DNA from 3 places in the Devosia sp. LjRoot16 genome. Region 3 is predicted to be linked to each of the others. Evidence: predicted binding sites of a transcription regulator. Region 3 holds the regulator's gene; each other region holds the start of a gene.
What was found. Region 3 encodes PhoB, which activates phosphate uptake and scavenging genes when phosphate is short. Its sites were predicted from a motif close to TGTCATNNANCTGTCAT; they were not measured.

Region 1: the regulator PhoB is predicted to act here: its motif matches at 7,968-7,984, upstream of ACSQ23_RS16510 (esterase-like activity of phytase family protein).
Region 2: the regulator PhoB is predicted to act here: its motif matches at 4,377-4,393, upstream of phnC (phosphonate ABC transporter ATP-binding protein).

Annotation. Positions count from the first base shown of each region.
Region 1 is NZ_CAXUPH020000003.1:421,007-430,711, forward strand. It holds gene ACSQ23_RS16480 (serine hydrolase domain-containing protein) at 1-1,013, shown strand, start outside; gene xth (exodeoxyribonuclease III) at 1,149-1,928, shown strand; gene ACSQ23_RS16490 (hypothetical protein) at 1,932-2,132, shown strand; gene ACSQ23_RS16495 (hypothetical protein) at 2,324-2,554, opposite strand; gene ACSQ23_RS16500 (tetratricopeptide repeat protein) at 2,667-3,413, opposite strand; gene ilvD (dihydroxy-acid dehydratase) at 3,499-5,223, opposite strand; gene ACSQ23_RS16510 (esterase-like activity of phytase family protein) at 5,752-7,911, opposite strand; gene ACSQ23_RS16515 (ATP-dependent helicase) at 8,075-9,705, shown strand, end outside.
Region 2 is NZ_CAXUPH020000001.1:2,108,512-2,118,216, forward strand. It holds gene ACSQ23_RS10040 (carbon-phosphorus lyase complex subunit PhnI) at 1-1,069, shown strand, start outside; gene ACSQ23_RS10045 (alpha-D-ribose 1-methylphosphonate 5-phosphate C-P-lyase PhnJ) at 1,066-1,944, shown strand; gene phnK (phosphonate C-P lyase system protein PhnK) at 1,941-2,732, shown strand; gene phnL (phosphonate C-P lyase system protein PhnL) at 2,899-3,603, shown strand; gene ACSQ23_RS10060 (acetyltransferase) at 3,600-4,208, shown strand; gene phnC (phosphonate ABC transporter ATP-binding protein) at 4,464-5,336, shown strand; gene phnD (phosphonate ABC transporter substrate-binding protein) at 5,429-6,337, shown strand; gene phnE (phosphonate ABC transporter, permease protein PhnE) at 6,406-7,383, shown strand; gene phnE (phosphonate ABC transporter, permease protein PhnE) at 7,383-8,732, shown strand; gene ACSQ23_RS10085 (ABC transporter ATP-binding protein) at 8,995-9,705, opposite strand, start outside.
Region 3 is NZ_CAXUPH020000001.1:124,690-134,394, forward strand. It holds gene ACSQ23_RS00600 (GcrA family cell cycle regulator) at 195-761, shown strand; gene ACSQ23_RS00605 (DUF1697 domain-containing protein) at 845-1,405, shown strand; gene ACSQ23_RS00610 (hypothetical protein) at 1,618-1,986, opposite strand; gene ACSQ23_RS00615 (dienelactone hydrolase family protein) at 2,042-2,713, opposite strand; gene ACSQ23_RS00620 (aldo/keto reductase) at 2,747-3,787, opposite strand; gene ACSQ23_RS00625 (ThuA domain-containing protein) at 3,772-4,413, opposite strand; gene ACSQ23_RS00630 (amidase) at 4,578-6,059, shown strand; gene phoB (phosphate regulon transcriptional regulator PhoB) at 6,107-6,808, opposite strand; gene phoU (phosphate signaling complex protein PhoU) at 6,908-7,603, opposite strand; gene pstB (phosphate ABC transporter ATP-binding protein PstB) at 7,622-8,431, opposite strand; gene pstA (phosphate ABC transporter permease PstA) at 8,453-9,705, opposite strand, start outside.

The sequences.
Region 1 (9,705 bases), on a different contig from region 3:
AGGGCGGCAAGGAGATTTACGCCCGCACCGCCGGGCTGGCCGATCGCGAGGCCAACCGCAAGCTCGAGCGCAACGCCATCTTCCGCCTCGCCTCGGTAACCAAGCCGATCGTCGCCACCGCCGCGCTCAAGATGATGGAAGCCGGCCTGCTTGAGCTCGACGATCCGGTCAGCAAGTACCTGCCCTATTTCACTCCGGCGAGCCCCGATGGGGTGGTCCGGCCGATCACCATCCGCCAGTTGCTGTCGCACACCGCGGGTCTGTCCTACGAGACGACGCCGAGTGACGTCGCCCCCGGCATGTCCGGCCCCTACATTACGCTTGAGGAAAACCTGCGGCGGCTCGCCAGGGCGCCGCTGGTGTTCGCCCCGGGGACCGGCTGGGCCTATGGCACCAGCATCGACGTGGTGGGTGGCGTGCTCGCGGCCATCAATGGCTCGAGCCTCGAAGCGGCGGTGAAGAAATACGCTGCCGATCCGCTGGGCATGGCCGACTGGGGCTTCACGCCAACCGACCCCAAGCGCGTAACGGCCAACTACCACAATGGCGATCTGCCGGCGCCATCGATCGTGCCGCCGGTGCTCATCAGCCCGGACAACTCGCCTTGGGATACCGGCCGCATCTTCCGCGCCGATGCCCCGCAATCGGGCGGTGGCGGCTCCTGCGGCACTGCCGACGACGCGATGAAGATGCTCGAGGTCTATAACGGCGGTAGTTTCCTTAGGCCGGCGAGCGTCGAAGAGGCCTTCACCAACCAGATCGGCAACCTGCCGCGTCGCGAGGGCGATGCCGGCAAGCGCTTCACGGTGCTCGGCGCCATTATCGACGATCCCGAGGCGGCGCGGAGCCCCTGCCCGGTCGGCACGCTCGACTGGGGCGGCGCCTGGGGGCATAACTGGATCATCGACCGCACCAACAAGCTGTCGATCGTGGTTTGCACCAACGTCGCGCCAGAGGGCTGCAACGGCCCGTTCCGCGAGGACATCCGCGACGCGGTTTACGCCGCGCTCTGAGCTAGCGGAGCGCTTCCAGGAAAAGTTGCAGACTTTCCGATCCGGAAGCGCGACCAAGGGAGGGACCGGAGCAATTCCGCGTTTCAACGAAACGGCGAATTGCTCTAACCTCCCGTCTCGAACGGGAGCCTACTCATGCGCATAGCGACCTGGAACATCAATGGCGTCAAGGCTCGGCAAGGCGCTCTTCTCAAATGGCTTGAAGACGAATCGCCCGATATCGTCTGCCTCCAGGAGATCAAATCGGTCGACGAGGCCTTCCCTCGCATGGAGATCGAGGCGATGGGCTACAATGTCGAGACGTTTGGACAAAAGAGCTGGAACGGCGTCGCCATCCTCTCCAAGCATCGCTTCGACGAAGTGACGCGCGGCCTGCCCGGCGATGACGGCGACGAGCAGTCGCGCCTTATCGAGGGGCTGTTTTCGGTCGAAGGCGGAGTGGTGCGGGTGTGCTGCATCTACCTGCCCAACGGCAATCCCGTCGGCACCGACAAGTTTACCTATAAGCTCAGCTGGATGGATCGGCTGCACACCTTCGTCGAATCCCGCCTGGCCCTCGAAGAGCCGTTCATCCTGCTTGGTGACTTCAACATCATCCCAGCCAATGCCGACGCGACCGTGCCCGAAAAGTGGGTAGGCGATGCCGCGTTCCGCCCCGAGAGCGCCGAGAGGTGGCGGGCTTTGCTCAATCTCGGGCTCACCGATGCGGTGCGCGCCATCACCGACGAGCCATCCCTGACCTTCTGGGATTTCCGTACGTTCGGCTGGGAGCGCAAGGACGGCATCCGCATCGACCACCTGCTGCTCTCACCGCAGGCTGCGGATCGGCTGGAGGACGCAGTGGTGCATGCCGCCGAGCGCGGCAAGGACAAGCCGAGCGACCATGTGCCGGTGGTAGGCTACTTCGCGTTCTGAGCCATGGCGAGCGTACCGGGTCTGGCGGAGATCGAAGCCACCGTCAGCAGGATGGAGGCGCGCTATCGGGCCGACCCGCTCTTTCCGGTGTATCAGCGACTCTGCGAGCGGTTCGAGGTCGATCTCAGCGATCGGCGTGACCTGGCGCTGGCAAAGGCATCGGCGCTGATGCTGGTGAAGGTCGCTGGTGAGGATGCAAACTAGCCCTCTCGCGATTGGGTACAGTTTGCTCCGCCCACTCGATGTCATCCCAGCGAAAGCAGGGACCCAACTCGCCGCAGTGCAAGTGGATGCCGGACGAGGGCAAAGCCCTCGCCATGGGTCCCAGCTTTCGCTGGGATGACAGCCGGTGGGCAGGGTCAGATCCAGCCCAACCTCCACGCGGTTGCATCAAACTAGCGGATATTGCCGACCGAGTTCTTGGCCGTGTCGTGCTTGGTCTTCAGCACGTTGCTGATGCTCGCCTCGGCAACCTTGACGGTGCCATCATCCCTGTTGCGATCGAGGAAGTGGCTGATCGAGGCCGTCGCGACGCGGGCTTGGGCCGAAACATCATCCACGAACCCGCGGACATCCTTGGGCAGCGTGATGACGACGATGAGGGCGAGAATGATCGGCAGACGCATGATGGACACCAACGGGCTAACTGTCCCGATGGTTGCCAGTTTGCGGCTGAACTGCTGCTGAACGGGGCTGTCAGCTAGGCCGTGAGGCCCACTCCCCTCACGCCGTGATGGCTTACAGCCCGCCGAAGCGGGTGCCGAGCGAGTCGGCGAGCTCGACGGCATGCTTCCGCTGCTCGGGCGTCGCGACGGACATCGCGTTGGTGAGCAGGTCATGGATCCAGCCGTCATCGACCGTGCCCGCGGCGCGGCGCGAGGCGACGGTGAGCCACATCAGGCCCTCGACCGGATCGGCATCGATGCCCTGGCCGTTGAACAGCATGCTCCCGAGCTTGGCCTGCGCCCCGGCATGGCCCTTGCGGGCCGCGAGGTTGAGCCAGCGGGCGCTCTGCAGCGGGTTGTCGCCGAGCTCGGCGTCGTCAAGATAGAGCTCGCCGACCTTGTACTGCGCATCGGCGTCGCCGAAGTAGGACGCAGCGTGCATGATCAGCTTGTTGGAATAGGCTTCGTTCTTCGGGATGCCGGCTTCCGGCAGGCCCTGGCGGTAATACTCACCGATCTTGAGGAACGACTGCGCCACGATATCGGCTTCGACGCCCTTGGGGGCGGTATCGGCATGCTCGTCGGCGATCTGGCTGAAATAGCCGAATGCCTTGACCGGATCCTTGTCGACGCCTTCGCCGCTTTCATACATCAGCCCGAGCTGGAACAGCGCCATCGGCTGGCCGGCCAGCGCCGCATCCTCGAGCGCGGCAATCAGGTCGGCGCTGGAGATGCCGCCCCCTGCCCCGTCGAGCTGGTTGGCCATGGCCAGCGCCGCATCGGCGGCCGTCTCGGGGGCAGCCGGCAGCGAGGGCAGCACGCCACTCACCTGGGCGGCAGCAGGGGTGGCTACGCCCGCAATCGCGAGCGCAGCCCAAAACGCAACGGAAACAAGGGCTCCTGCCCTAAATGTCCGCATACTGCTCCTTTTCGCCCTTGGCGCCGGGGTTGGTCAGCGCGCCGTAACGCGCCGGTCCCACCAGCTGGGCATACTTCCAGATCGCGCCCGAGCCATACTCGGTCTCGCGCGGGGCCCAGCTCGTCTTGCGCCGGGCAAACTCTTCCTCCGACACGTTGACCGAGATCTCGCCGGTCGTGGCGTCGAGGGTGATGATGTCGCCGTCCTGAATGTGGGCGATGGGGCCGCCAATCGCTGCTTCCGGGCCGACATGGCCGATGCAGAAGCCGCGGGTGGCGCCGGAGAAGCGACCATCGGTGATGAGCGCAACCTTGTCGCCCATGCCCTGGCCGTAGAGCGCTGCCGTGGTCGACAGCATTTCACGCATGCCGGGGCCGCCCTTCGGACCTTCGTAGCGGATGACGAGCACGTCGCCTTCCTTGTAGGTCCGCTTCTCGACCGCCTCGAAGCACTTCTCTTCGGTGTCGAAGACGCGCGCCGGGCCGACGAAACGCAGGTTCTTCAAACCCGCGACCTTCACAATGGCGCCATCCGGAGCGAGGTTGCCGCGCAGCGACACCACACCGCCGGTGGGCGAGATCGGGTTCGAGGTCGAACGGATCACGTCCTGCTCGGTGTTGAACTTCACCTTCTCGAGGTTCTCGGCAATGGTCTTGCCGGTGACTGTCATGCAGTCGCCATGCAGGTACCCGCCTTCGAGCAGCGCCTTCATCACCAGCGGGATACCGCCGGCTTCAAACAGGTCCTTGGCGACGTATTTGCCGCCCGGCTTCAGGTCGCCGATGTACGGGGTCTTCTTGAAGATCTCGCCGACATCGAACAGGTCGAAGTCGATGCCTGCCTCGTGCGCCATTGCCGGCAGATGCAGCGCGGCATTGGTCGAACCGCCAGTGGCGGCGACGGTCATGGCGGCGTTCTCGAACGCCTTGCGGGTGACGATGTCGCGCGGACGGAGCTGCACCTTGAGCAGTTCCATCACCTGCTCGCCAGCCACGGCGCAGAGCGCATCACGAATTTCGTACGGGGCCGGAGCGCCGCAACTATACGGCAATGCAAGCCCGATTGCTTCGGCCACCATGGCCATGGTGTTGGCCGTGTACTGGCCGCCGCAGGAGCCGGCCGACGGACAGGCGACGCGCTCGAGCTCGTCGAGGGTTTCGTCGTCCATCTTGCCGACCGAGTGGAGGCCGACCGCCTCGAACAGGTCCTGCACCACGACGTCGCGGCCGCGGAAGCGGCCCGGCAGGATCGAGCCGCCATAGATGAAGATCGACGGCACGTTGAGCCGGATCATCGCCATCATCATGCCGGGCAACGACTTGTCGCAGCCGGCCATGGCGACCAGCGCGTCATAGGAATGGCCGCGCATCGTCAATTCGACCGAGTCGGCGATCACATCGCGCGAGGCCAGCGACGACTTCATGCCGGCATGGCCCATGGCGATGCCGTCGGTGACGGTGATGGTGGTGAATTCACGCGGCGTGCCGTGGTTGGCGGCGACGCCTTTCTTCACGGCCTGCGCCTGGCGACCAAGCGAAATATTGCACGGCGCCGCCTCGTTCCAGGCCGTCGCCACGCCGACGAGCGGCTGGTGAATCTGCTCGGTGGTCAAGCCCATGGCGTAAAGATAGGAGCGGTGCGGAGCGCGCTCCGGACCCTCTGTCACATGCCTGCTGGGAAGACGCGATTTATCGACGTAGTTCGATGCCATTTCCTGGTCCCGCTTGTCCGGCCGGTGTTCTCCGGCGCCCCTCAGAAGGCGCCGTTTATGCGGTTCGGCCTGACAAGGCACAAGGGCGGGGAGCACACGAATGGTTCGGTACGAAAGCAAATGGCTTCCGCATTCGTCGCTGCCCGTCCGAGATTTGTCCTCTGCTTCTTTTAGGGTCACATTGTGGCGGCGATCCTCAGCAAAACGTTGACCGCTAAGCGGCGAAATCGGGATTCAACCTTGCTGTTGCAAAAACGTCACGAACGATACAGCGGGCGTTCAGGATGGCGGCAAGGCGGGCATCGTAGCTACGGCCACCCCCACCCTTGATCCCTCCCCACAAGGGGGAGGGAGGCGATAGCTGCACCGTCTCAGCTCTTGCGTCTCCCTCCCCTTGTGGGGAGGGATCAAGGGTGGAGGTGCCCCGCGCACTGGCGTTAGCTGTGAGGAGTACGTTCCCCCCCAAAACCAAGCGGGGCCGGCCCTTTCGGACCGGCCCCTGAGCCCCGCAAGCAGGAGGCTGTCTGGTTACTGGATGGTGCCAACCGACCAGAAGAAGGTCTCGCCCGAGGAGTCGGCGACCCCGTCATTGTCGGTGATGACATAGCCGGTGCCGTCGGCGCCGATGGCGAAGCTCTCGACCTTGTCGACGACATAGCCGTTGTTGGACGCGAGGTCGGGAATGAAGTCGCGGACTTCCTCCTTGGTGACCACCGGCAACTCGCCACCGATTTCAGCGCCGACGAGAGCCGAGACCGGCACGCGGTAGAGCTTCTTCAGCGCCGCCTTGAGCGCGATCTGGTTGTCGCGCTCGACGATGTAGACGTAGTCGCCGTGTGCGGTGATTTCGGAGAGGCCGTTCCAGGCGCCTTCAGCCGCGGCTTCGAGCGGATAGCGGACCGCCGACCAGGTCTTCTCCTTGGTGTCGTAGCCCAAGAGCTTCACCTGCCCCGCCGGATCATCCTTCCACTCGCGCTGGATCGCCACCCACAGGGTGTCTCCAACCTTGGTGACGCCCTCGGCGCCGTAGCGGATCTCATTGGGCAGCAGCGCCTCGGGGAACGCCACCTCCTCGGTGATCTTGCCATCGGCATCGACGCGATAGAGCGCATGCGGCGTCAGGCGGTCGCTGCGGCCTTCCGAGGCCACCCAGAAGCCGCCTTCGCCATCGAGCGTGATGCCCTCGAGATCCAGCTTCTGTGCCGCGTCGCCACCACGGGTGATGACGGTCTTCTTGACGATCCTGGCCGGCTTGGCAGTGGCGTCGATTTCGTAGATCGCCGGCTGCGCCGAAAGCACGCTGTCGCTGACGGCGTAGAGGATCCCCGGCTTTTCGGCATCGCCCACGGCGCCCGAGATGGCGGCCCAGCCGATCGGGTGGCCGTCCGCGTCGAGGTCGGAGATCAGCTGCGGATAGGCGGCTTCGCCTTCGGTGCGCTCGTAGAGCATGACGTGCGAACCGGCGAGCCCATCTTCACGCAGGTCGACCTCGTTGGCCGTAGCCAGGAGGTTACGCGAGGGGATGGCAACGAGGCCCTCAGGGGAAATGCCGGACGGCAGCGACTGCAGATACTCGGGCTCGGCGCCCGTATCCTTGTAGACGGCCACGAGCGAGGAACGTTCCTGGGCGACGAAGAACAGCTTGTCCTCGCCGAACGTCGCGGCCTCGAGGCCCTCGGGCTCGACGCCCTTCTTGTTGCGTGCGTCGGGATAGTGGCCGATGCGGACCGCTTCGAGTTCCATCGACGGGCCGCTCTCATAGGCGACGCTGCCATCCTTGTTGAAGATGGTGAAGCTGCGCGAGCCGCCGTTCCAATCGCCTTCGTTGGCAACGACCAGGCGGTTGTCGTCGAGCCACTTCACCGCGTCGGGCTCACGGGCCACGTCTTCCAGCTTGCCGGTGAACTTGAGCGCGCCGTCCTTCTTGGTATCGATGCCTTCGAGGCTGACGGCGCCGGCCGAGAAGTGCGACTTCACCGCCCCGGTCTTGCCGTCGATGATGACGATCTCGTTGTTTTCCTGCAGCGTCACCGCGACTTCATCGAGACCGTTGATCGAGACGAACTCGGCCTCGGCATCTTCCGGCGCGATGCCGGCAAGGCCGGCCAGCTCGACCTTGGCGAGGCTTTCCGGATCGAGCGCCCCACCGGTGAGCGAGAGGAGCACGAGGTAGCCCGACGGCAGCTGCGGGATGGCGCCGTCGTTGATCTCTTCATCGCGCTCGTTCTCGATCGCGATGGCGATCAGCGTGCCGGCGGCGTTGTGGGTGATCGAGTCCGGCTGGCCGCCGAGATCGACGCTCGCCTCGATCGCCTTGCTGGCGAGGTCGACGACCACCAGCTTGCCCGACGGGTTGACCTTGCTCTCCGACGTGTTGACCGCGGCATAGACCTTGTTGCCGATGATGGTGACCGAGGTCGGCTCGCCCTCGAGCGACAGGAAGCCGGCGGCCTTCGGGGCCTTGGCGTCGGTGATGTCGATGAAGCCGATGCCGCCGGCCGGGCTGTCGGAATAGACCAGCGTCAGGCCGTCTTCCGAGGCAGTGATGATTTCGGACGAGGTCGCCTTGGCTTCGGGGTTGTTCAGTTCGACCGGGAAGCTGGCGATCCGGTTGAATACCGGCGCGGCATAGGCCGAGGTGGCGAGAAGGCCGGCGGTGAGGCCGAGGAGAATGGATTTGAACTGCATTGCTGGCGCCCCTGAAAATCGAGGGCTTCGGCTTAGGCACGCCGCGCAACGGCGACATGACAATGGGGTGACAGATCTGTGACAGGCCCCGCCGCATATACATCGGGCCCTGTACTGCCTATATCTAGCGATGAGAACGAAACAGGATTCGTCGTTTCCCCTGATGGCAGCAGAACCGCAGCGCCTCGACCGCCCGCAGGCGGGCTCGATCACCAGCCAGTTTGGCCGGGGAGCGGCGGCGCCCGACTACCTGAAGGGCCTCAACGAGGAGCAGCGCGACGCGGTGCTGACCACCGAGGGCCCGCTGCTGGTGCTCGCCGGCGCCGGCACCGGCAAGACCCGGGTGCTGACCACCCGCATCGCCCACATCCTCAATTCCAAAAAGGCCTGGCCGTCCGAGATCCTGTCGGTAACCTTCACCAACAAGGCCGCCCGCGAGATGAAGGAGCGCATCGGCGCCTTGGTCGGCGCGGGTGTCGAAGGCATGCCGTGGCTCGGCACTTTCCACTCGATCGGCGCGCGGCTCTTGCGCCGGCACGCCGAACTGGTCGGGCTGCGCTCGGATTTCACCATTCTCGATACCGACGACCAGATCCGGCTGATCAAGCAGCTGCTGGAAGCCGCCAACATCGACGAAAAGCGCTGGCCGGCCCGCCAGTTCGCCGGGATGATGGACAACTGGAAGAACCGCGGCCAGTTGCCCGGCGACGTATCGATGGCCGACCGCTCGGCCTTCGCCAACGGCCGGATCCCCGAACTCTACCAGCAGTACCAGGATCGACTGAAGACGCTGAACGCCACCGATTTCGGTGACCTGCTGCTGCTCTGCATCAAGCTGTTCCGCGAGAACCCGGATGTGCTCGCCGACTACCACCGGAAGTTCAAGTACATCCTCGTCGACGAGTACCAGGATTCGAACGTCGCCCAGTACCTATGGCTGCGCCTCTTGGCGCAGGGCAAGCCGGCGTCGGAGGCCAACCTTTGCGTCGTCGGTGACGACGACCAGTCGATCTATGGCTGGCGCGGCGCCGAGGTCGACAACATCCTGCGCTTCGAGAAGGATTTTCCGGGCGCCAAGGTAATCCGGCTCGAGCGCAACTACCGCTCGACCTCCAACATCCTGAAGGCCGCCTCGCACCTCATCGCCAACAATGAGAGCCGGCTGGGCAAGACCCTGCAGACCGATGTCGGCGAGCCGGGCGAGCTGGTGATGGTCACCTCGGTATGGGACTCCGACGAGGAGGCCCGGCAGGTCGGGGAAGAAATCGAGCAGTTCCAGCGCCAGGGCGACGCGTTGAACTCGATGGCCATCCTGGTGCGGGCTTCGCACCAGATGCGCGCCTTCGAAGAGCGCTTCATCACGCTCGGCCTCAACTACCGCGTCATCGGCGGCCCGCGCTTTTATGAGCGCAAGGAAATCCGCGACGCGCTGGCCTATCTGCGGCTGGTGTCTAATCCCAACGACGACCTCGCCTTCGAGCGCATCGTCAATACGCCGAAGCGCGGGCTGGGCGATTCCACCCTGCAGATTCTCTACGACGCGGCGCGCCGCCAGGGCACTTCGCTGACCACCGCGGTGCGCACGCTCGTAGAGACTGAGGAGCTGAAGCCCAAGCAGCGCACCACACTGCGCCAGCTGATGGATCAGTTCGACGATTGGGCGCAGCGGGCGCAAGCCGTGCCCCCGGAAGACGCCGTCGAGACCGAAGAGCTGGCGCCCGGCATCGTCCGCCGCCACACCTCGCATGCCGATCTCGCCCGCCAGGTGCTCGACGAGTCGGGCTACACCGAGAT
Region 2 (9,705 bases), 2.0 Mb from region 3:
CGAGGGTTCGCTCTATGACCGCGAGCTGGCGGCGCTGGCCATCATTCAGTCGCGCGGCGACCTGATCGAGGCGATCTTCCTGGTGCGCGCCTATCGCACCACGCTGCCGCGTTTCGGCTATTCGAAGCCGATCGACACTGCGGCGATGAAGATCGAGCGCCGCGTTTCGGCGACGTTCAAGGATCTGCCGGGTGGCCAACTACTCGGACCGACCTTCGACTATACGCACCGCCTGCTCGACCCCAGCATTGCCGAGGGCGCTGCGGTCGATGAAGCCATGGCGCGCGCCAGCGCAGACGAGCCGGCGCCGCGGGTCACTGACCTGCTCGATCACCAGGGGCTGATCGAGCCCGACGTGTCCGAAGTGCAGGAGGAGATCGGCGATCTCACCCGCGAACCGCTGGAGTTCCCGCTGAACCGTGATCGGCGCCTGCAGGCGCTGGCCCGCGGTGACGAAGGGTTCCTCTTGGCGCTCGGCTACTCGACGCAGCGCGGCTATGGCCGCTCGCATCCGTTCGTCGGCGAGATCCGCATCGGCGAGGTCGAGGTGGAGCTCGATATTCCGGAGCTCGGCTTCGCGGTGAACCTCGGGCGTATCCGGGTCACCGAGTGCCAGATGGTCAACAAGTTCAAGGGCAATGCCAAGGTGCCGCCGCAGTTCACCCGCGGTTACGGGCTGGTGTTCGGTCAGGCCGAACGCAAAGCCATGGCGATGTCGCTGGTCGATCGCTCGCTGCGCGCCGCCGAGCTCGGCGAGGACGTGAACCATCCGGCACAGGACGAGGAATTCGTCATCTCGCACTCCGACAACGTGCAATCGACCGGTTTCGTCGAGCACCTGAAGCTGCCGCACTATGTCGATTTTCAGGGCGAGCTCGGGCTGCTGCGCGAGATGCGCGCCGAGCACGATGTTCACGCACCGGCCGGCACCCTCCCCCTCGCGGCGAGGGTTGGGGAGGGGGGAGCCCCAGGCTCCGAGCGTGTGGCTCCCCCCCTCCCAGCCTCCCCCGCAAGGGGGGAGGTGCCCGGAAGCATCGAAGACACGTCACCCGCGGAGGCGGCAGAATGAATATCGCCAAATACAACTTCGCCTATCTCGACGAGCAGACCAAGCGGATGATCCGCCGGGCTATTCTCAAAGCCATCGCGGTGCCGGGTTACCAGGTGCCGTTCGCCAGCCGCGAGATGCCGATGCCGTATGGCTGGGGCACTGGCGGGGTGCAGGTTACCGCCTCGATCATTGGGCCCAATGACGTGCTGAAGGTCATCGACCAGGGTGCCGACGACACCACCAATGCGGTGTCGATCCGTGCCTTCTTCGCCAAGGTCGCTCAGGTGGAGGTGACCACCCATACCGAAGAGGCGACGATCATCCAGACCCGCCACCGTATCCCGGAAGCCAAGCTCACCGAGGGGCAGGTGCTGGTCTACCAGGTGCCGATCCCCGAGCCATTGCGCTTCCTCGAGCCGCGCGAGACCGAAACGCGGAAGATGCATGCGCTCGAGGAATACGGGCTGATGCATGTGAAGCTCTATGAGGATATCGCCAAGCATGGCCGCATCGCCACGACCTACGCCTATCCGGTGAAGGTCGAGGGCCGCTACGTGATGGACCCTTCGCCGACGCCGAAGTTCGACAACCCCAAAATGCACATGTCGGAAGCGCTGCAGCTGTTCGGCGCCGGGCGCGAGAAGCGCATCTACGCAGTACCGCCCTATACCGAAGTGGTGAGCCTCGATTTCGAGGATCATCCGTTCGAGATCCAGCATTTCGAGGAGCCGTGCGCGCTGTGCGGCGCCACCGGGGTCTATCTCGACGAGGTCATCCTCGATGACAAGGGCGGGCACATGTTCGTCTGCTCCGACACCGACAATTGCGAGGATCGCCGCGAGCACGGCCACCGCGGCAAGCTCGCCGGCCACGCCCTGGAGGCAGCAGAATGAACACCAGAGTCTCAGCCAGCGAGCCGCTGCTTCGGGTCGACCGGCTCAGCAAGTTCTACGGCAGCCGGATGGGCTGCGCCGATGTGTCGTTCGAGCTGTGGCCGGGCGAAGTGCTGGCCATTGTCGGGGAATCCGGCTCGGGCAAGACGACGCTGCTCAACTGTCTCTCGACCCGGCTGGAGCCGACCTCCGGCCTTGCCGAGTACCGGATGCGTGACGAGGTGTGGCGCAATCTCTACGACCTCAGCGAGGCCGAGCGGCGCTTCCTGATGCGCACCGACTGGGGTTTCGTGCACCAGAACCCGGCGGATGGGCTGCGGATGACCGTGTCGGCTGGCGCCAATGTCGGCGAGCGGATGATGGCGGTTGGGGACCGGCACTATGGCCGGATCCGCTCGACGGCCATCGAATGGCTCGGTCGCGTCGAGATCGCCGAGGACCGGGTCGATGACGAACCGCGCGCCTTTTCCGGCGGCATGCGGCAGCGGCTGCAGATCGCCCGCAACCTCGTTACCCATCCGCGTCTGGTCTTCATGGACGAGCCGACCGGCGGGCTCGACGTCTCGGTGCAGGCGCGCCTGCTCGACCTGATCCGCGGCCTCGTCGCCGATCTGGGGCTCTCGGCCATCATCGTCACGCATGACCTGGCGGTGGCGCGGCTGTTGTCGCACCGCATGATGGTGATGAAGGACGGCCACGTGATCGAGCAGGGCCTCACCGACCGGGTGCTGGACGACCCGCGCGAGCCGTATACGCAGCTGCTCGTGTCGTCGATTTTGCAGGTGTGACCGTGACGCCGGAGCGCGCGGCCACCCCCACCCTCATTCCCTCCCCACAAGGGGGAGGGAGGCGCAGGGGCCGCTTCATCGGGGGCGTTGATAGTGCAGTCGTCTCCCTCCCCCTTGTGGGGAGGGATCAAGGGTGGGGGTGGCCCCACGCACCGGAGTCTAACAAATGACCGCCCTGCTTTCAGTCTCAGACGTCGCAAAGTCCTTCACCATGCACCTGCGCGACGGCATCGTGCTGCCGGTGGTCTCCGGTGTCGGGTTCACCGTCAATGCCGGCGAGTGCGTGGTGCTTGGCGGGCCCTCGGGGGCGGGTAAATCGAGCCTGCTCAAGATGGTCTATGGCAATTACGGCGTCGATGCCGGGTCGATCGCGCTGCTCCATCACGGCCAGCCTGTCGATCTCGCCACGGCGAGCCCGCGTACCGTGCTCGACCTGCGCCGCGACACCATCGGCTATGTCAGCCAGTTCCTCCGCACCGTGCCGCGGGTGACCACGGTCGATGTGGTGGCGGAACCACTGGTGAGCCGTGGCGTCTCCCGGGATGAGGCCACGGCGAGGGCGCGCGAACTGCTGGCGCGGCTCAACCTGCCCGAGCGGCTGTGGTCGTTGCCGCCGGCGACCTTCTCGGGTGGCGAACAGCAGCGGGTGAACATCGCCCGTGGCTTCATCACCCCGCATCCCGTGCTGCTGCTGGACGAGCCGACGGCCTCGCTCGATGCCACCAACCGCGCCGTGGTGGTGGAGATGATTGCCGAAAAGAAGCGAGCCGGTGTGGCGCTGCTCGGCATTTTCCATGACGAAGAGGTCCGTGCTCAGGTTGCCGACCGCATCGTCGACGTCACCCTGTTCGCCGCAAGGAAAGCCGCATGAAGCTCTCGGAGGCGCCTGTCATCGATCCGACCGCCCGGGTCAAGGAGTCCGTCCTCGGCAAGTACACCGAGGTCGGCGCACACTGCCACGTCAACCGCTCGAGCCTGGGGGACTACTCCTACTGCGTCGAGGGCACGCAGATCGCCTATGCCGAGATCGGCAAGTTCGCCAACATCGCGGCCAATGTGCGCATCTATGCCAGCAAGCACCCGATGCAGCGCGCCTCGCTGCATCACTTCACCTACCGCTCGAGCTGGTACTTTGAGGGCGAAGCCGATGACGCGGCGTTCTTCGAGTGGCGGGCCGAGAACGGCATCGAGATCGGCCATGACACCTGGATCGGCCACGGCGCGGTGATCATGCCGGGCGTCAAGGTCGGGCATGGGGCAATCATTGGCTCGAACGCGGTGGTGACCAAGGACGTCGCCAACTTCGCCATTGCCGTCGGCGTGCCGGCCAAGCCGATCCGCCAGCGCTTCCCCGGCCCGATCGCCGATCGCCTTCTGGCACTGGGCTGGTGGGACTGGAGCCACGACAAGCTGCATCAGGCGCTGCCGGATTTCCGTGCGCTGGAGATCGAAGCCTTCCTCGAAAAGTACGAGTAAACTGCTCGTACCCCACACACCGGTCATTGCCGCGAAAGCGGGAATCTCTGTTCTGGTGCGCGACAGGACGCTCCACAAACCGAGGTTCCCGCTTTCGCGGCAATGACCCGGTGATGGAAAGGCGTGATCAGAGAGGGGGTTAGCCCCCTGCGACAGGCGCTTTTCCACTGTCATCAAGACGTCACCCAACCTTCACGCACGCTTCGTGTAGCCGCCTTACGAGTTGGCCCCGTCGATTGGACGGGGTTTGTGCGCATGCTGAAGATTTCCAAGGTTACACGTCGCTTCGGCGCCAAGGTGGCGGTCGACAACGTCAACCTCGAAATCCCCGCCGGTCAGATGGTCGGCGTCATCGGTCGTTCCGGCGCCGGCAAATCCACCCTGCTCAGGATGATCAACCGGCTGATCGATGTCAGCGAAGGCAGCGTCGAGTTCGGCGGCCTCGAAGTTTCGTCGCTGCGCGGGCAGTCGTTGCGTGACTGGCAGCGCGACTGCGCCATGATTTTCCAGCAGTTCAACCTGGTGCCGCGCCTCGACGTCATCACCAACGTGATGCTCGGCCGGCTCAACCGCCGCAACACCATCATGAGCCTCCTCCAGATCTTCTCCGAGGAAGAGCAACTGCTGGCGCTCAGGGCGCTGGAGCGGCTCGATATCGCCCAGACCGCCAGCCAGTGGGCGCAGACGTTGTCGGGTGGCCAGCAGCAGCGCGTCGCCATTGCCCGCGCCCTGATGCAGGAGCCCAAGGTGATCCTCGCCGACGAGCCGATCGCCTCGCTCGATCCGCGCAACGCCAAGATCGTCATGGACTCGCTGCAGGCGATCAATGAAGAGCAGGGGATCACGGTGATCACCAACCTCCACACCCTCGATACCGCCCGCGCCTATTGCGAGCGGATCATCGGCATGTCGGCCGGCCGCGTGGTGTTCGATGGCACGCCCGAGCAACTGACCACCGAGGTGGCGCGTGAGCTCTATGGCGCCGATGGCCTCGAAGAAGCCTTCTCGGAGGAAATGACCTCGACCAGCCTCGAGGCCATCGTCCCCAAGAGGAAAAAGAAGAAGCACGCCGAGTTGCCGGCGGGCGCCCTCGAGGCCCCGCTCGCTTCGGCCGGCCTGCCTAACTGAGATTTCAGAGTTTCCGCTCCTGCCGGTCAGCCGCCTGCTTGCGCGGCGCGACAGGTGGCGGAAAGCCAATCGCGTCACCAAAGGAGACTTCCATGTCCGCGATCCGTAACGTCCTGATGGCGAGCATCGCCCTCACCATGACCAGCACTGCGTTCGCGCAGGATGTCTCGGTCCTCCGCATCGGTCTCGATGGTTCCGAGAACGAAGCCGACCAGATCCGCAAGACCGAATGCGTCGCCGAGGGCCTGAAGGTCGCGACCGGCGTGCCGGAAGTGCAGATCTTCCCGTCGCCCGACTATAACGGGGTGATCCAGGGCCTGCTCGGCGGCACCATCGACATCGCCTCGATGGGCGCTTCGTCCTATGCCGCCATCGTGCTGCAGGACCCGGCCGCAGTCGATCCGATCCTGACCACTGCCGGCGCCGACGGCTCGACCGGCTACTACTCACTGCTGGTTGCCCGCAAGGACAAGGGCTACACCAAGCTCGCCGACCTCAAGGGCAAGAAGCTCGGCTTCGCCGACCCGGATTCGACCTCGGGCTACCTCGTGCCGAACGTCTCGCTGCCGGCCGATATCGGCGGTCCGGTGGCCGAGTTCTTCGGCGAGACCGGCTTCGGCGGCGGCCATGAGAACCTGGTTCTCGGCGTGCTCGACGGCACCTGGGATGCCGGCACCACCTTCGGTTCGGGCGTCGGCGAATGGGCCGAGGGCTACACCACCGGTAACCTCCACACCATGGTCGAGAAGGGCATCCTCGACACCGACGATATCGTCGAGCTGTGGCGTTCGCCGCAGATCCCGAACGGCCCGCTGATGGTCTCCAACAAGCTGCCGGAAGATCTCAAGGCCAAGATCCAGGCGTTCTTCCTCGAGCTGCCGGCCAAGGACCTCGCCTGCTTCCAGGGCTTCACCGGCGGCGAAAACACCGCCTATGTCGAAGTCGAGCCGGCCTTCTACGACACCATCGTAGCCGCCCGTAAGTCCGTGATCGGCGACTGATCCAACACCCAATGAATGGAAACGGCGGTACCCCAGAGGTGCCGCCGTTTCGACATCAGGAGCAGGGCATGGCGCATATCGCGCACGATCCAGCCGGCGGCATCAGCGACGCGACCCGGACAGTCTACGGTCACTATCGCCAGCAGATCCGCACCCGGCGCGTCTATTCCATCATCGCACTGGTGGTGTTTGCCATCGTGCTGGCCCTGTCGCTCAACTTCGCCAACGCGGCGAACTCGGGCAAGTTCTTCGAGCGGCTGCCCTACCTGTTAGATTTTCTCCGCAGCTTCGTACCGAACGATCCGCTGGAAATTTTCCGGGCGATGTTCGACCAGCCTTCGCCCTATGCCGACGGCTCGATGAAGTATGATTTCACCTCGCAGCGGATGTATTTCACCGACACGCTGTATGTGCCGCATTTCATCTACGAGCTGATGGTCACGGTGAACATCGCGATCGTCTCGACCATCATCGGCGGTGGCCTGGCGTTTTGCCTCTGCTTTTTTGCCGCCACCAACCTCGTCGGCGCCGGCGCTGTGCGCTTCGTGGTGCGGCGGATCATGGAAATTCTCCGCGCCTTCCCCGAGATCGTCATTGCGGGCCTGCTCACCGCCATCCTCTCGATCGGGCCGATCGCGGCGATCTTCGCGGTGTCGCTCCATACCATAGGGGCGCTCGGAAAGCTGTTCTTCGAAGTGGTCGAGAATGCCGACATGAAGCCCGATGAGGGGCTGCGGGCGGTCGGCGCCACCTGGCTCGAGCGGGTGCGTTTCGGCATGCTGCCGCAGGTGCTGCCGAATTTCGTCTCCTATACATTGCTGCGCACCGAGATCAACGTGCGCGCCTCGACCATTATCGGCGCGGTGGGCGGCGGCGGCATCGGCGAGGCGTTCCGCCTGTCGATCGGCAACAACCATGCCGCCAAGACCTACGCCATCATCATCCTGCTGCTGGTCACCATCATCGCCGTTGATCAGTTCTCGGGCTGGCTGCGGCGCCGGCTGGTCGGCAACCAGGCCTTCGAATTCGGACGGGGAGCAGCGTGATGTCGAACGGGCTCACAATGGACGCGGGCGACCGCGCCCGGCTGAAAGCTACCCATGCCGCCGTGCTGCACAAGCCGTGGTGGCAGCGCTGGGCGCTGCTGATCGGGCTCGTCGTCACGGTGCTCTATCTCGGCTTCTGCTACGCCTTCTTCAATGTCGGTCCGGCCTTCGAGAACGGCAAATGGGACCGCGCAGCGCTCTACCTGCAGGACTGGTATTCGTGGCGGGCGCAGCCGCGGCTGAAGGTTGCCGACGGCAAGGTCACCGCCACCTGGTCGAGCCGCGGGCAGTATCCTAGGGATGCCCGAATAGACTGGCTGACGCCGCACGAGGATGGCTCGATGACGGTGATCTTCGGCGGCGCGGGCGACCGGCTGGAGGTGACGCCGAACCTGGTGGTCGCCTATGTCGGCAGCGTACCGCATGAGATTGCCATCGGCACCGACAGCGTCACGGCCCCGGCCGATGCGCCGCGCGCGGTGCAGCAGGACGGCAGCAAGGTGATCGTCGACTACGGCTTTGCCGGGCAGGCGGAGGTGCGCACCAACCAGGTCTATGTGCAGCGCCGCTTCCTCGGCTGGGCCAATTTCTGGTTCGATACGCACTCGGCCTATTGGGGGCGTAACCCGCTCGAGGTGATTCAGCTGATGTTCAGCACCGAGCGGATCGATCCGGCGCGCTCGAACTTCGATACGGCGGTGAAGGATTTCCTCGGCAATGGCGTCTGGCAGCACGGCGACATTCTGTCGAAGCTCCTGCAGACACTGGTGATGGCGTTTGTCGGTACGCTCCTCGCAACGCTGTTCGCTTTTCCGCTGGCCTTCATCGCGGCGCGCAACATCACGCGGTCGCGGCCGGTGAACTGGGTGATGAAGCGGGGTTTCGACTTCCTGCGCTCGATCGACATGCTGATCTGGGCGCTGTTCTTCACCCGCGGCTTCGGCCCCGGGCCGATCCCGGGGATCGCAGCGATCTTCTTCACCGACGCCGGGGCGCTGGGCAAGGTCTATGCCGAGGCGCTGGAGAATGTCGACGATCGGCAGCGCGAGGGCGTCAAGTCGGTGGGGGCATCGCCGACCGTGGTCAACCGCTTCGGCGTGGTGCCGCAGGTGCTGCCGGTGTTCATCTCGCAGTCGCTGTATTTCTGGGAGAGCAACACCCGCTCGGCCACGGTGATCGGCGCCGTGGGTGCGGGCGGTATCGGGCTGAAACTGCTCGAGGCGATGGGCACCAATTCCGACTGGGACAAAGTGGCTTATATGGTGCTGCTGATCCTGATGGTGGTGTTTGTGTTCGACAACCTGTCGAACGCATTGCGCTCGCGGCTGATCGGGCAGCGGGGGCACTAGGTCGGCTTGCTGCGTGGGGCCCACCCCCACCCAGCTTCGCTACGGCTTCGCCTAGCTGCGCTACCCTCCCCACAAGGGGGAGGGAGACGATAGAGCCGAAGCTTTCAGTCGGGTCTCCCTCCCCTTGATGGGGAGGGTAGCGCAGCTGGCCGCGTCAGCGGCCTAGCGTAGCTGGGTGGGGTGGGGCCTCACCCTCTGGACAAACAAAAAGGCCGCCGTGGTTTCCCACGGCGGCCTTCGTCATTTTATTCAGCGGCAGCGCTTAGTTGACGCGCTTGCCGTCCTTGTCGAACAGGTGGACGACGCTCAGGTCCGGCGCCACCTTGATCTTGGAACCCGGCTGCGCGGTGATGCGCTCGCGGAAGATGCCGTTGATCGACTGGGTGCCGAGGCGGCCGATGACCTGGGTCTCGGAACCGGTCGGCTCCAGCACCACGACTTCGATCTCGATACCGTTCGGATCGATGTGCAGGTGCTCAGGACGGATGCCGTAGACGGCGGCGCTGGCCGGAACATTGACGGCCGGCAGCAGGATGCCGTCGGTGGTCTTGAAGCCGCCATCGGCAGCCGCGCCGTTGATGAAGTTCATCGAGGGCGAGCCGATAAAGCCGGCAACGAAGGTGTTGAGCGGACGATCGTAGAGATCGAGCGGGGTGCCCATCTGCTCGATGATGCCATCGCGCATCACCACGATCTTGTCGGCCATGGTCATGGCTTCGACCTGGTCGTGGGTCACGTAGATGGTGGTGGTCTTCAGGCGCTGGTGCAGCTCCTTGATTTCGGAACGCATCTGCACGCGGAGCTTGGCGTCGAGGTTGGACAGCGGCTCGTCGAACAGGAAGACCTGCGGATCGCGCACGATGGCGCGGCCCATGGCGACGCGCTGGCGCTGACCGCCGGAGAGCTGGCGCGGCTGGCGGTCGAGCAGTTTCTCGAGGCCGAGAATCTGCGCGGCGCGATCGACCTTGGCCTT
Region 3 (9,705 bases):
TTCCCCGTGTAAAACGGCGGCGACTCTTGCACCGGATTCCGCGACCCGTGTAGTATCAAGGCATTGGGACACGATATCTCGTGTGGCGGACCCATCAGACCTACGATGCGTAGCGTATCGGGCTGTTGCTGAGGCAACGGCACGGCTGAGGAGTCTGTCAGAGTCCTGAATGGCGGTTTAGGAGCGGATAGTTGATGGGCTGGACTGAAGAACGCGTCGAGCTGCTCAAGAAACTTTGGCTTGAGGGGCTGAGCGCCAGTCAGATCGCGGGCGTATTGGGCGAAGGCGTTACCCGTAATGCGGTGATCGGCAAGGTGCATCGGCTGAAGCTCTCGGGCCGTGCCAAACCGGCGACGTCGACCCCGCGGGTGCGCAGCGCACCGCGCCCGGCTGCCCGTCGCGTCTCGTCGCCTGCCAGCACCTCGCGTTCGAGCGGGCTGGGCACGGTGATGAAGACCCGCAACTCGATGAATGTCGGGGGCGGCGGCGGTGGCGGTGCCATTCACGGCGCGACGGCGCTGAAGATGGAAGAGGAATTCGCGGTCGAGATGGAGATGGCGCCGCAGGCGGCCGAACTCTTCATTCCGGTGGAACAGCGGCTGACCCTGCTGCAGCTCAGCGAACACACCTGTAAGTGGCCGATCGGCGATCCGCTGACCCCGGACTTCTACTTCTGCGGCCAGCACTCGAACGAGGGCAAGCCTTACTGCGAGTTCCACTCGCGCCGGGCCTACCACCAGATCGACAAGAAGAAGCGCTGAGCATCGCTTGAGGTTTCACCAAAAGGCCGGGAGCAATCCCGGCCTTTGTCGTTTGTAGCGTCTGAGCGAAGCGGGAGGACAGCATGGCGACAACGACGTACCTGGCGCTGCTGCGCGGCATCAATGTCGGCGGCAAGAACAAGGTGCCGATGGCGGGGTTGAAGAAACTGCTGGAGGAGATCGGGCTCGAGGATGTCTCGACCTACATCGCCTCAGGCAACGCCATGTTCCGCTCGCAACTCACGGCCTCGAGCATCGCCCGAAAGATCGAGGACGGGCTGACCTCGGCGTTCAAGCTGGATGACGAGCTGGTCAAAGTGCTGGTGCTCAGCCACGACCAGATAAAGGCGATTGTCGACAAACGCCCCAAAGGGTTCGGCGACACGCCCGACAAATATCACAGCGATGCGGTGTTCCTGATGGACATCGACCGCGACGAGGCCTTTGCTCTGTTCAAGCCGCGCGATGGCGTCGACCAGGTGTGGCCCGGCGAGGGCATGATCTACTCGCAGCGGCTCAGCGCCGAGCGGACCAAGAGCCGGCTCAGCAAGATCATGGAGTCCCCGCTCTATAAATCGATGACCATCCGCAGCTGGCAGACGACGCAGAAACTGCTGGAGCTGCTGGAGGCGATGAAGCAGTAGTCGAGCCAGTCTGGAACCTCAACCGCCCCACCCCGCCTGCCGCCCCACCCCCTCCCATCCTCCCCCATCAAGGGGGAGGTGCCGTTCAGTGTGTGAGGCACGATCCAATCCACACACCGGCCCCCACCTCCCCCTCGATGGGGGAGGCAAGCGCAGCTTGTGAGCGCAAGCGAACTAGCGAAGCTCGGAGGGGGTGGTGCCACCCCCTCGAACTAGCGCGCTGCCCCCTCACCTCCAAGGTAGGCCACCGCCGCCGCGAGCACCTCATGCACGTCCTGCCGGCTGCCATCCGGACCAATGATCCGCAGGCGCTGCACGGTGTGGCCGTTGTAGAGGCTGACCATGAAATCCTCGACGCCGAGCTTGCCGTAGTCGACAAGCGGCACTTCGACGGCTTCGGTGACGAGCTGGGCGCGGCCGGCGACCACCTCGAAGATGGTGGCGAGCGCCGGGTGGGCGCCGGCCAAGCCGGAGCGAAATTCCAGCACATCGGCCGCCGGCTCGGCGCGGGAGCTGAAGACCCGGTCGGCGTAGGCATCGACGAGATGGGCCGCGAGCATCGCCTTCCGGCGCGACAGCATGGCCTTCTTGGCGTCGGCCGCTGCCTCCTTGAGATAGGCGAGGTGACGGGCGAGGTCAGAGGTGCTTATGGAAGAACTCCAGCGAGCGCACCGAGGCCTTGGTGCACGAGGCTTCGTCGAACTTTTCCGGCCGGTCGCTGTTACAGAAGCCGTGGTCACCGCTGTAGACGTAGATGTCGGCTTCGGGGTGGCGGGCCTTCAACTGCTCGACCTGCTCGAGCGGGATGCCCTGGTCCTTGTCGCCGTAATGCATCTCGATCGGCACCTTGGGTGTCAGCTCGATATAGTTCGGCACGCCACCGCCATAGTAGCCGGAAGCAGCGCTGAGGCCCTCAAGCTTGCTGGCGGCGATCCAGCTGACGCGGCCGCCGAAGCAGTAGCCGGTGATGCCCACCTTGCCGGCTTCGGAAGCGGCCGCGATGGCGGCTTCGATGTCGGTCATGGCACTATCCATCGAGAACTTCTTCATCAGCTCGCCGACCAGCGGAAAGTGGTCGGCGCCATAGTTCTCGCTCTCGAAGCCATACTCGGCGCGGTCGAACATCGCCGGAGCGATGGTGAGGTAGCCGTGGCGGGCCCAGCGGTCGGCAACACTGCGGATCCAGTTGCTGAGGCCCCAGACCTCCTGGATCAGCACCACGCCGCCACGCGGCTTGCCTTCCGGGGCGGCGCGGTAGGCGTTGAGGACGAAGCCATCGGCAGCGGTGAGTTTGATGCGTTCGCCCATGGGGCCTCCGGGGGTTGGACGTTGAAGCCTATCTTACGCCAGGACCGGGGTAACGGGGCCAGGCGCTTTCGGATGCAGCAGGCCCGCCTCGCGGAGCTCGGCCCAGAGCGCGTCGGGAATGGGCTTGCGGTAGCCGGCGAGATTGTCGTTGAACTCGGCAACATTGGAGAAGCCGGGGATGATGGCGGTGATCGCCTCATGGCCGAGCGGGAAGTTGAGGGCAGCGCGGATCAGCGTGGTGCCGTGCTTGCTGCACAACTCCTCGATGCGGCGGGTCTTCTCGATCATCTCGGGGCTCGCCTGCGCATAGTCATAAATCGCGTTGGGAACCGGACCCGTGGCGAGGATACCGCTGTTGAGCGGGGCGCCGTCGACAATCGCCACGCCTTCGCGCTTCACCCGCGGCAGCAGGGTGTCGATCACCTGCTGGTCGAGCAGGGTGTAGCGATTGGCGAGCAGGAAGATATCGAAGCGGGCATGGTTCATCAGCTCATCGATGATCTGCCACTCGTTGACCCCCGCCCCGATGGCCTGCACCGCCCCCGAGGCCCGCAGCTCTTCGAGCGCACGGATACCGCCGCCTTCGAGTGCCTGCTTCATGGTCTCGGCATGGCGCTCGCGCTGGCTGAAGGCGCCGATATCGTGGAGGAACAGGATGTCGATGCTCTCGAGCCCCAGCCGCTGCAGCGAGTTGTCGTAGCTCCGCATCACCCCGTCATAGGTGAAATCGAACTTCGGCCGGAACGGCAGGGCGCGTGGATCGCCGTGACGCTCCATCGAAAAGGCGCGGTCGGGGACCAGCAACCGGCCGACCTTGGTCGAAAGCACATAGCTATCCCGCGGCTTATCGCGCAGGAAATCGCCAATCCGACGCTCCGACAGGCCGGCGCCGTAGAACGGGGCGGTGTCGAAATAGCGGATACCGGCATCCCAGGCGGCCTCAAGCACTTCGCGGGCCCCGGCATCGGTCGGTGCCCGCCGGAGGTCGCCGAGCGGCGCGCCGCCGAAGCCGATGCGGCTGATCTCGAGGCCGGTCGCGCCGACCGGACGGGAGGGGATCAGCGGGCCGCCCATAGCAGCCCCCGGTGCAGGATGGTCTTGATCTCGGGCTTGTCTAGCTCGGCCGGCTTGTGGCCGAGCGCCGTGTAAAAGACGCGACCGCGGCCATAAGCGGACTTGTAGACTACCGGCATCTCGGCGCCCTTCTTCCAGAAGGCGTGCTCGCCCGAGAAAGTGGTGGTGGCGAGCACCTCAACGGTGGGGTCGACATGCATGTAGTACTGCTCCGAGGTGTGCTCGAAGCTCTTGATGCCCGCCATGATCGGGTCGTCCGTCACCTTGGGGTCGACCTGGTAGCTGATGATATCGCCCGGGTGGGTGGCGAAGGTGCAGCCGCCGAGAAAGCGGATCCGTGCATTGCCCTGGAAGCTGGTGGCGAGGCCGTGGTGGAAAGCAGCAAGGCCGGTCCCGGCTTCGACGGCGGCGCAGAAGCGGATGGAGTTCTCGCGGTCGAGCTCGCCGCCGGTGATCTGCGGCACGATCAGGTCGTAGGAGCCGACACTTTCGCCACCGAGCGCCGTGTAGTCGCCGGTGACATCGACCTCAAAACCCTCGCCCTCGAGGATTTCGCGCACGATATGCGCGCCTTTTTCGGGCTCGTGCAGCTCGAGCCCGCCCCATACGACCAATGCTGTCTTCATAGTCCGCTTCCCTCGCCGCTGACCGGCGGGAGACCTGAACAAAAGCAGCGGGTTAAGGCAAGCGGGAATTGGTATGGTAGGCGCCCGCTGCCCCGTCGAACGGTGCATTGTGCGGGGCGCGCTTCCTGTCGAGTATCCCCCTCAACAACAAGCGGGGGGCAAACATGCCGACAAGCGACTTTTCCTATCTGAGCGCCACCGAACTGGCGCGGCGGATTCGCCAGCGCGAAGTGTCGCCGGTCGAGCTCATGGAGGCGACCATCAGCCGGATCGAGGCGCGCAACCCGAGCCTCAATGCGCTGATCTATCTCGGCTTCGACGATGCGCGGCGCGAGGCGAAAACAGCCGAGGCGGCGGTGATGAGCGGTGCGACGTTGCCGCCGCTGCACGGGGTACCCGCAGCGATCAAGGACCTGTTCGATTTCAAGCCCGGCTGGCCGACGACCTTCGGCGGGGTGCGGGCGCTCAAGGACAATATCGCGCAGTTCCACTGCCCGTTCGCCGAGCGGATCGAAAAGGGCGGCGCAATCCTCGTGGGCAAGACCAATGCCCCGGTGATGGGGTTGCGCGGGGTGACCGACAACTACCTGTTCGGGGCGACCAATAACCCGTTCGATACCACACGCAACCCGGGCGGTTCATCGGGCGGCAGCGCGGCGATCGTCGCCGACGGCTTGGTGTCGATCGCCGAGGGCACCGATGCCGGCGGCTCGATCCGCATCCCGGCAGCCTGGTGCGGAGTCTATGGTTACAAGCCGGCTTTCGGGCGCGTGCCGGTGGTGATGCGACCCAACGCCTTTGCCGGCGACCTGCCCTATGTGTTCGAGGGGCCGATCACCCGCACGGTGGAAGATGCGGCGCTGGCGATGAGTGTGCTCGGCGGGTACGATCCGCGCGACCCGCTGAGCCTTAGCGAGACGGTCGACTATCTCGGTGCGCTGAAGCAATCGATCAAGGGTTTCCGGATCGGCTACAGCCCCAACCTCGATGTGTTCCCGGTCGATCCGCGGGTGGCGGAAACGGTACAGCGGGCCGTCGCGGCGTTCAGCGAAGCCGGCGCGCACGTCGAAGAGATCAAGCTCGGCATCCGCTATTCGCAGCGCGAACTGAGCGAGCTCTGGCTGCGGCTGATGATGCCATTGAACATGGGGACACTGGAGGCGGTAAAGGCGGGCGGGCTCGACCTTCTGGCGGACCACCGCGGCGACTTCCCGCCGGAGTACCTGCACTGGATCGAAAGCTACGGGCAGACGATGACGGCAGCCGACCTCCGACGCGACCAGGCCATGCGGTCGGAGATTTACGACGCGTTCCAGGCCGCGTTCGCCACCTATGACCTGGTGATCACCCCGACGGTTGCCGCGCTGCCGGTGAAGAACGAGGTTGGTGGCAATACGCACGGGCCGCGCGAGGTGAACGGCGAGGCGGTCGACCAGGGGATCGGCTGGTGCCTCACCTACCCGCTCAACTTCACCGGGCATCCGGCTGCGTCGATCCCGGCCGGACTGGTGGATGGGCTGCCGGTCGGCATGCAGATCATCGGCCGGCGTTATGCCGATGCCGATGTGCTGGCGGCCAGCGCGACGTTCGAGCGGCTGCGGCCGTGGGCGGACAGTTATCGGATCTGCGCGGAGCGGGTGATTTAGGGGGCTCCACATCAGAGCGTGGGGCACCCCCACCCTTGATGTGGCGTTCAGCTGACCGCCGCAAACCGCTCGTCAAACGCATAGCCGGCGCCGCGGACGGTGCGGATCGGGTCGGCGTCGCGGTGGCGGTTGATCGCCTTGCGCAGGCGCCCGACATGCACGTCGACGGTGCGCTCGTCGACATAGACGTCGTTGCCCCATACGCCATCGAGCAGCTGCTCGCGGGAGTAGACGCGGCCGGGGTGGCGCATCAGGTATTCGAGCAGGCGGTATTCGGTGGGGCCGAGATGCACCTCGCGGCCGCCGCGCCGGACGCGGTGGCTGGTGCGATCGAGCTCGAGGTCGCCGGCCTTCAGCACCGCGGTGACGAGCTGCGGGCTCGAACGGCGGAGCAGCGCGTTGATGCGGGCCAGCAGCTCGGGGATCGAGAACGGCTTCACCACATAATCGTCGGCGCCGGTGGCAAGGCCGCGGACGCGTTCTTCTTCCTCGCCGCGGGCGGTGATCATGATGATCGGGGTGCGCGCGGTTTCCTCGCGTGAGCGCCAGCGGCGGCAGAGTTCGATGCCGGAAAGGCCCGGCAACATCCAGTCGAGCAGGATCAGATCCGGAACGCCGTCACGGATGCGCTCCACCGCCTCGTCGCCCGAGGCGGCAGTGGCGACCCGGAAGCCTTCGGCTTCGAGGTTGTAGCGCAGCAGGACGGCCAGATCGGCTTCGTCTTCGACGATCAGGATGGTGGCTGACATCGGATCACCCCTAGAGCGCTTTCAGGAAAGCTACGGACCTGAAAGCTCTGTAAATCAAAGGCTTAGACCTTCGCCGTCGCAATGAGACGGCGAAGGGACTTAGCGCGGCTGGCGCTGCTGTTCCTCGGCGCCGAGGTGGCGACCGGTTTCGAGGTAATAGGCAGCTTCGGCGATGTTGGTCGCATGGTCGCCGACGCGCTCGAGGCTCTTGGTGCAGAACAGCAGGTGCGTGCACTGCGTGATGTTGCGCGGATCTTCCATCATATAGGTGAGGAGTTCGCGGAACAGCGAGTTGTACATCGCGTCGACTTCGTCATCGCGGCTGCAGACCTCGACGGCCGCAGCAGAGTCGCGGTTGAGGTAGGCATCGATGGCACTCTTCAGCTGCCGCGCCACCAGTTCCTTCATGTGCTTGACGCCATTGTAGAATTTTGGCGCGAGACCGAGGGACTCGATCTGCATGGCGCGCTTGGCCAACTGCTTGGCCATATCACCGGTGCGCTCGAGGTCATTGGCGACCTGGATCGAGGTCACCACCATGCGCAGGTCCGCCGCCATCGGCTGGCGGCGCGCAATGATCGACACCGCCGCGTCATTGATGCGCTGCTGCATCTCGTCGATCTTCTTGTCGAACAGGCGCACGTCCTGGGCCTGCTTGTGATCGAGCTTGAGCAAGGCGACAGCCGACTCGGTGATGGCCTGTTCGACCATGCCACCCATCTCGGAAATTGCCTTGTTGAGGTTGGTGAGTTCGTCCTCGTAAGAGGAAACGATGTGCTCGTTGAGCGATGCCATTCTCGAGTTCCTCTCGGGTCAGCCGATACGGCCGGTAATGTAGTCCTGCGTCTGCTTGTTCTTGGGATTGGTGAAGATGTCCTCGGTCTTGCCTTCCTCGATGAGCTTACCGAGGTGGAAGAACGCGGTCTTCTGGCTGACGCGGGCGGCCTGCTGCATGGAGTGGGTGACGATGACGATGGTGAAGTTCTCACGCAGTTCGTCGATCAGTTCCTCGATGACGGCGGTGGCGATCGGATCGAGCGCCGAGCAGGGCTCGTCCATCAGCAGCACTTCGGGCTTGGTGGCGATGGCGCGAGCGATGCAGAGGCGCTGCTGCTGACCACCGGAAAGGCCGGTGCCCGGCTCCTGCAGGCGGTCCTTCACTTCGTTCCACAGGCCAGCGCGGCGCAGCGAGGAGTGCACGATCTCATCGAGGTCGGCCTTGTTGCGGGCAATGCCGTGGATCTTGGGGCCGTAGGCGACGTTCTCGTAGATCGACTTGGGGAACGGATTGGGCTTCTGGAACACCATGCCGACGCGGGCACGCAGTTCCACCACGTCGATCGACGGGTCGTAGATATCGTCCTCGTCGAGGTTGATCTTGCCGGTGACGCGGCAGCCGTCGATGGTGTCGTTCATGCGGTTGAGCGAACGGAGAAATGTCGACTTGCCGCAGCCCGAAGGGCCGATCAGCGAGGTGACGTTGAACTGTTCGATCTTCAGGTTGACGTCGAACAGCGCCTGTTTGGCTCCATAGAACACCCCGACATTCTCGCCGGTCATCTTCGGCAGGGCGTTAGGACGCGAGACGGGAGCGGCAAGGGTCGCAGCAGATTCGAGGGACATGTCGGTCATCCAGGTCAGGGGTTACCAGCGGCGCTCGAAGCGGCGGCGGAGGAGAATGGCGGCGAGGTTCATCAGGGCGAGGAACAGCAGCAGCACGATGATGGCGCCCGAGGTGCGCTCGACGAAGGCGCGCTCGGCCTCGTTGGCCCACATGTAGATCTGCACGGGCAAAGCGGTCGCCGGATCGAGCGGCGTCGTCGGGCGGTCGGCGACGAAGGCCACCATGCCGATGAGCAGCAGCGGCGCGGTTTCACCCAGGGCACGGGCGAGGCCGATAATGGTGCCAGTAAGGATGCCCGGGGTGGCGAGCGGCAGCACGTGATCGAACACCATCTGCATCTTCGAGGCACCGATGCCCAGCGCAGCCGAACGGATCGAGGGCGGCACCGAGCGCAGCGCGGCGCGGGTGGCGATGATGATGGTGGGCAGGGTCATCAGCGTGAGGACCAGGCCGCCGACGATCGGCGCCGAACGCGGCATACCGAAGAAGTTGATGAACACCGCCAGCCCGAGCAGGCCGAAGACGATCGAGGGCACCGCCGCGAGGTTGTTGATGTTCACCTCGATGAAGTCGGTGAAGCGGTTCTTCTTGGCGAACTCCTCGAGATAGATCGAGGCGGCAACGCCGATGGGGAGCGCGCAGAGCAGCACGATTGCCATCATGTAGAGCGAGCCGACGAGCGCCACGCCGAGCCCGGCGGTCTCGGGGCGGCTGGAGGCGCCGAAAGTGAGCAGGCCCCAGTTGAACGGCGTCGAGATGGCGCCTTCCTGTTTCAGCTGATCGAGCCAGGCGACCTGCTGGTCGGAGACCTTGCGCTTATCCTGGGGCACCGTGAGATCGATCTGGCCCTTGTTGGCGCTGTCGATATCGGCGGCGGCGAGCAGGGTGACGTTGCGGGTGGTGCCGATCACCGAGGGGTCGGCGACGACGATCTCGCGCAGCGTCGAGCGCGAACCATCGGAGACGAACTTGGCGATGTCGCGCATTGCCGCCTTGTCGTCGGTCGAGACGCCGAGCGCCTTGGCCACGGCGTTGCGGGCGATGATCGGGTAGTTGGCGGAGACGAGGACGCGCGGGTTGGTGGCGCGCTCGTTGTCCTTGTCGATGATCGAGGCAGAGAACTCGACCGGCACGGTGATCGCGGTCTGGACGAAGGCGGTGTAACCTTTCGAAAAGATCGAAACCAGCAGGATGGCAAGGAAGCCGAGGCCGATGATGATGGCCACGATGCCATAGAGGCGGAAACGGAACTCGGCGGCGTGGCGGCGCCTCA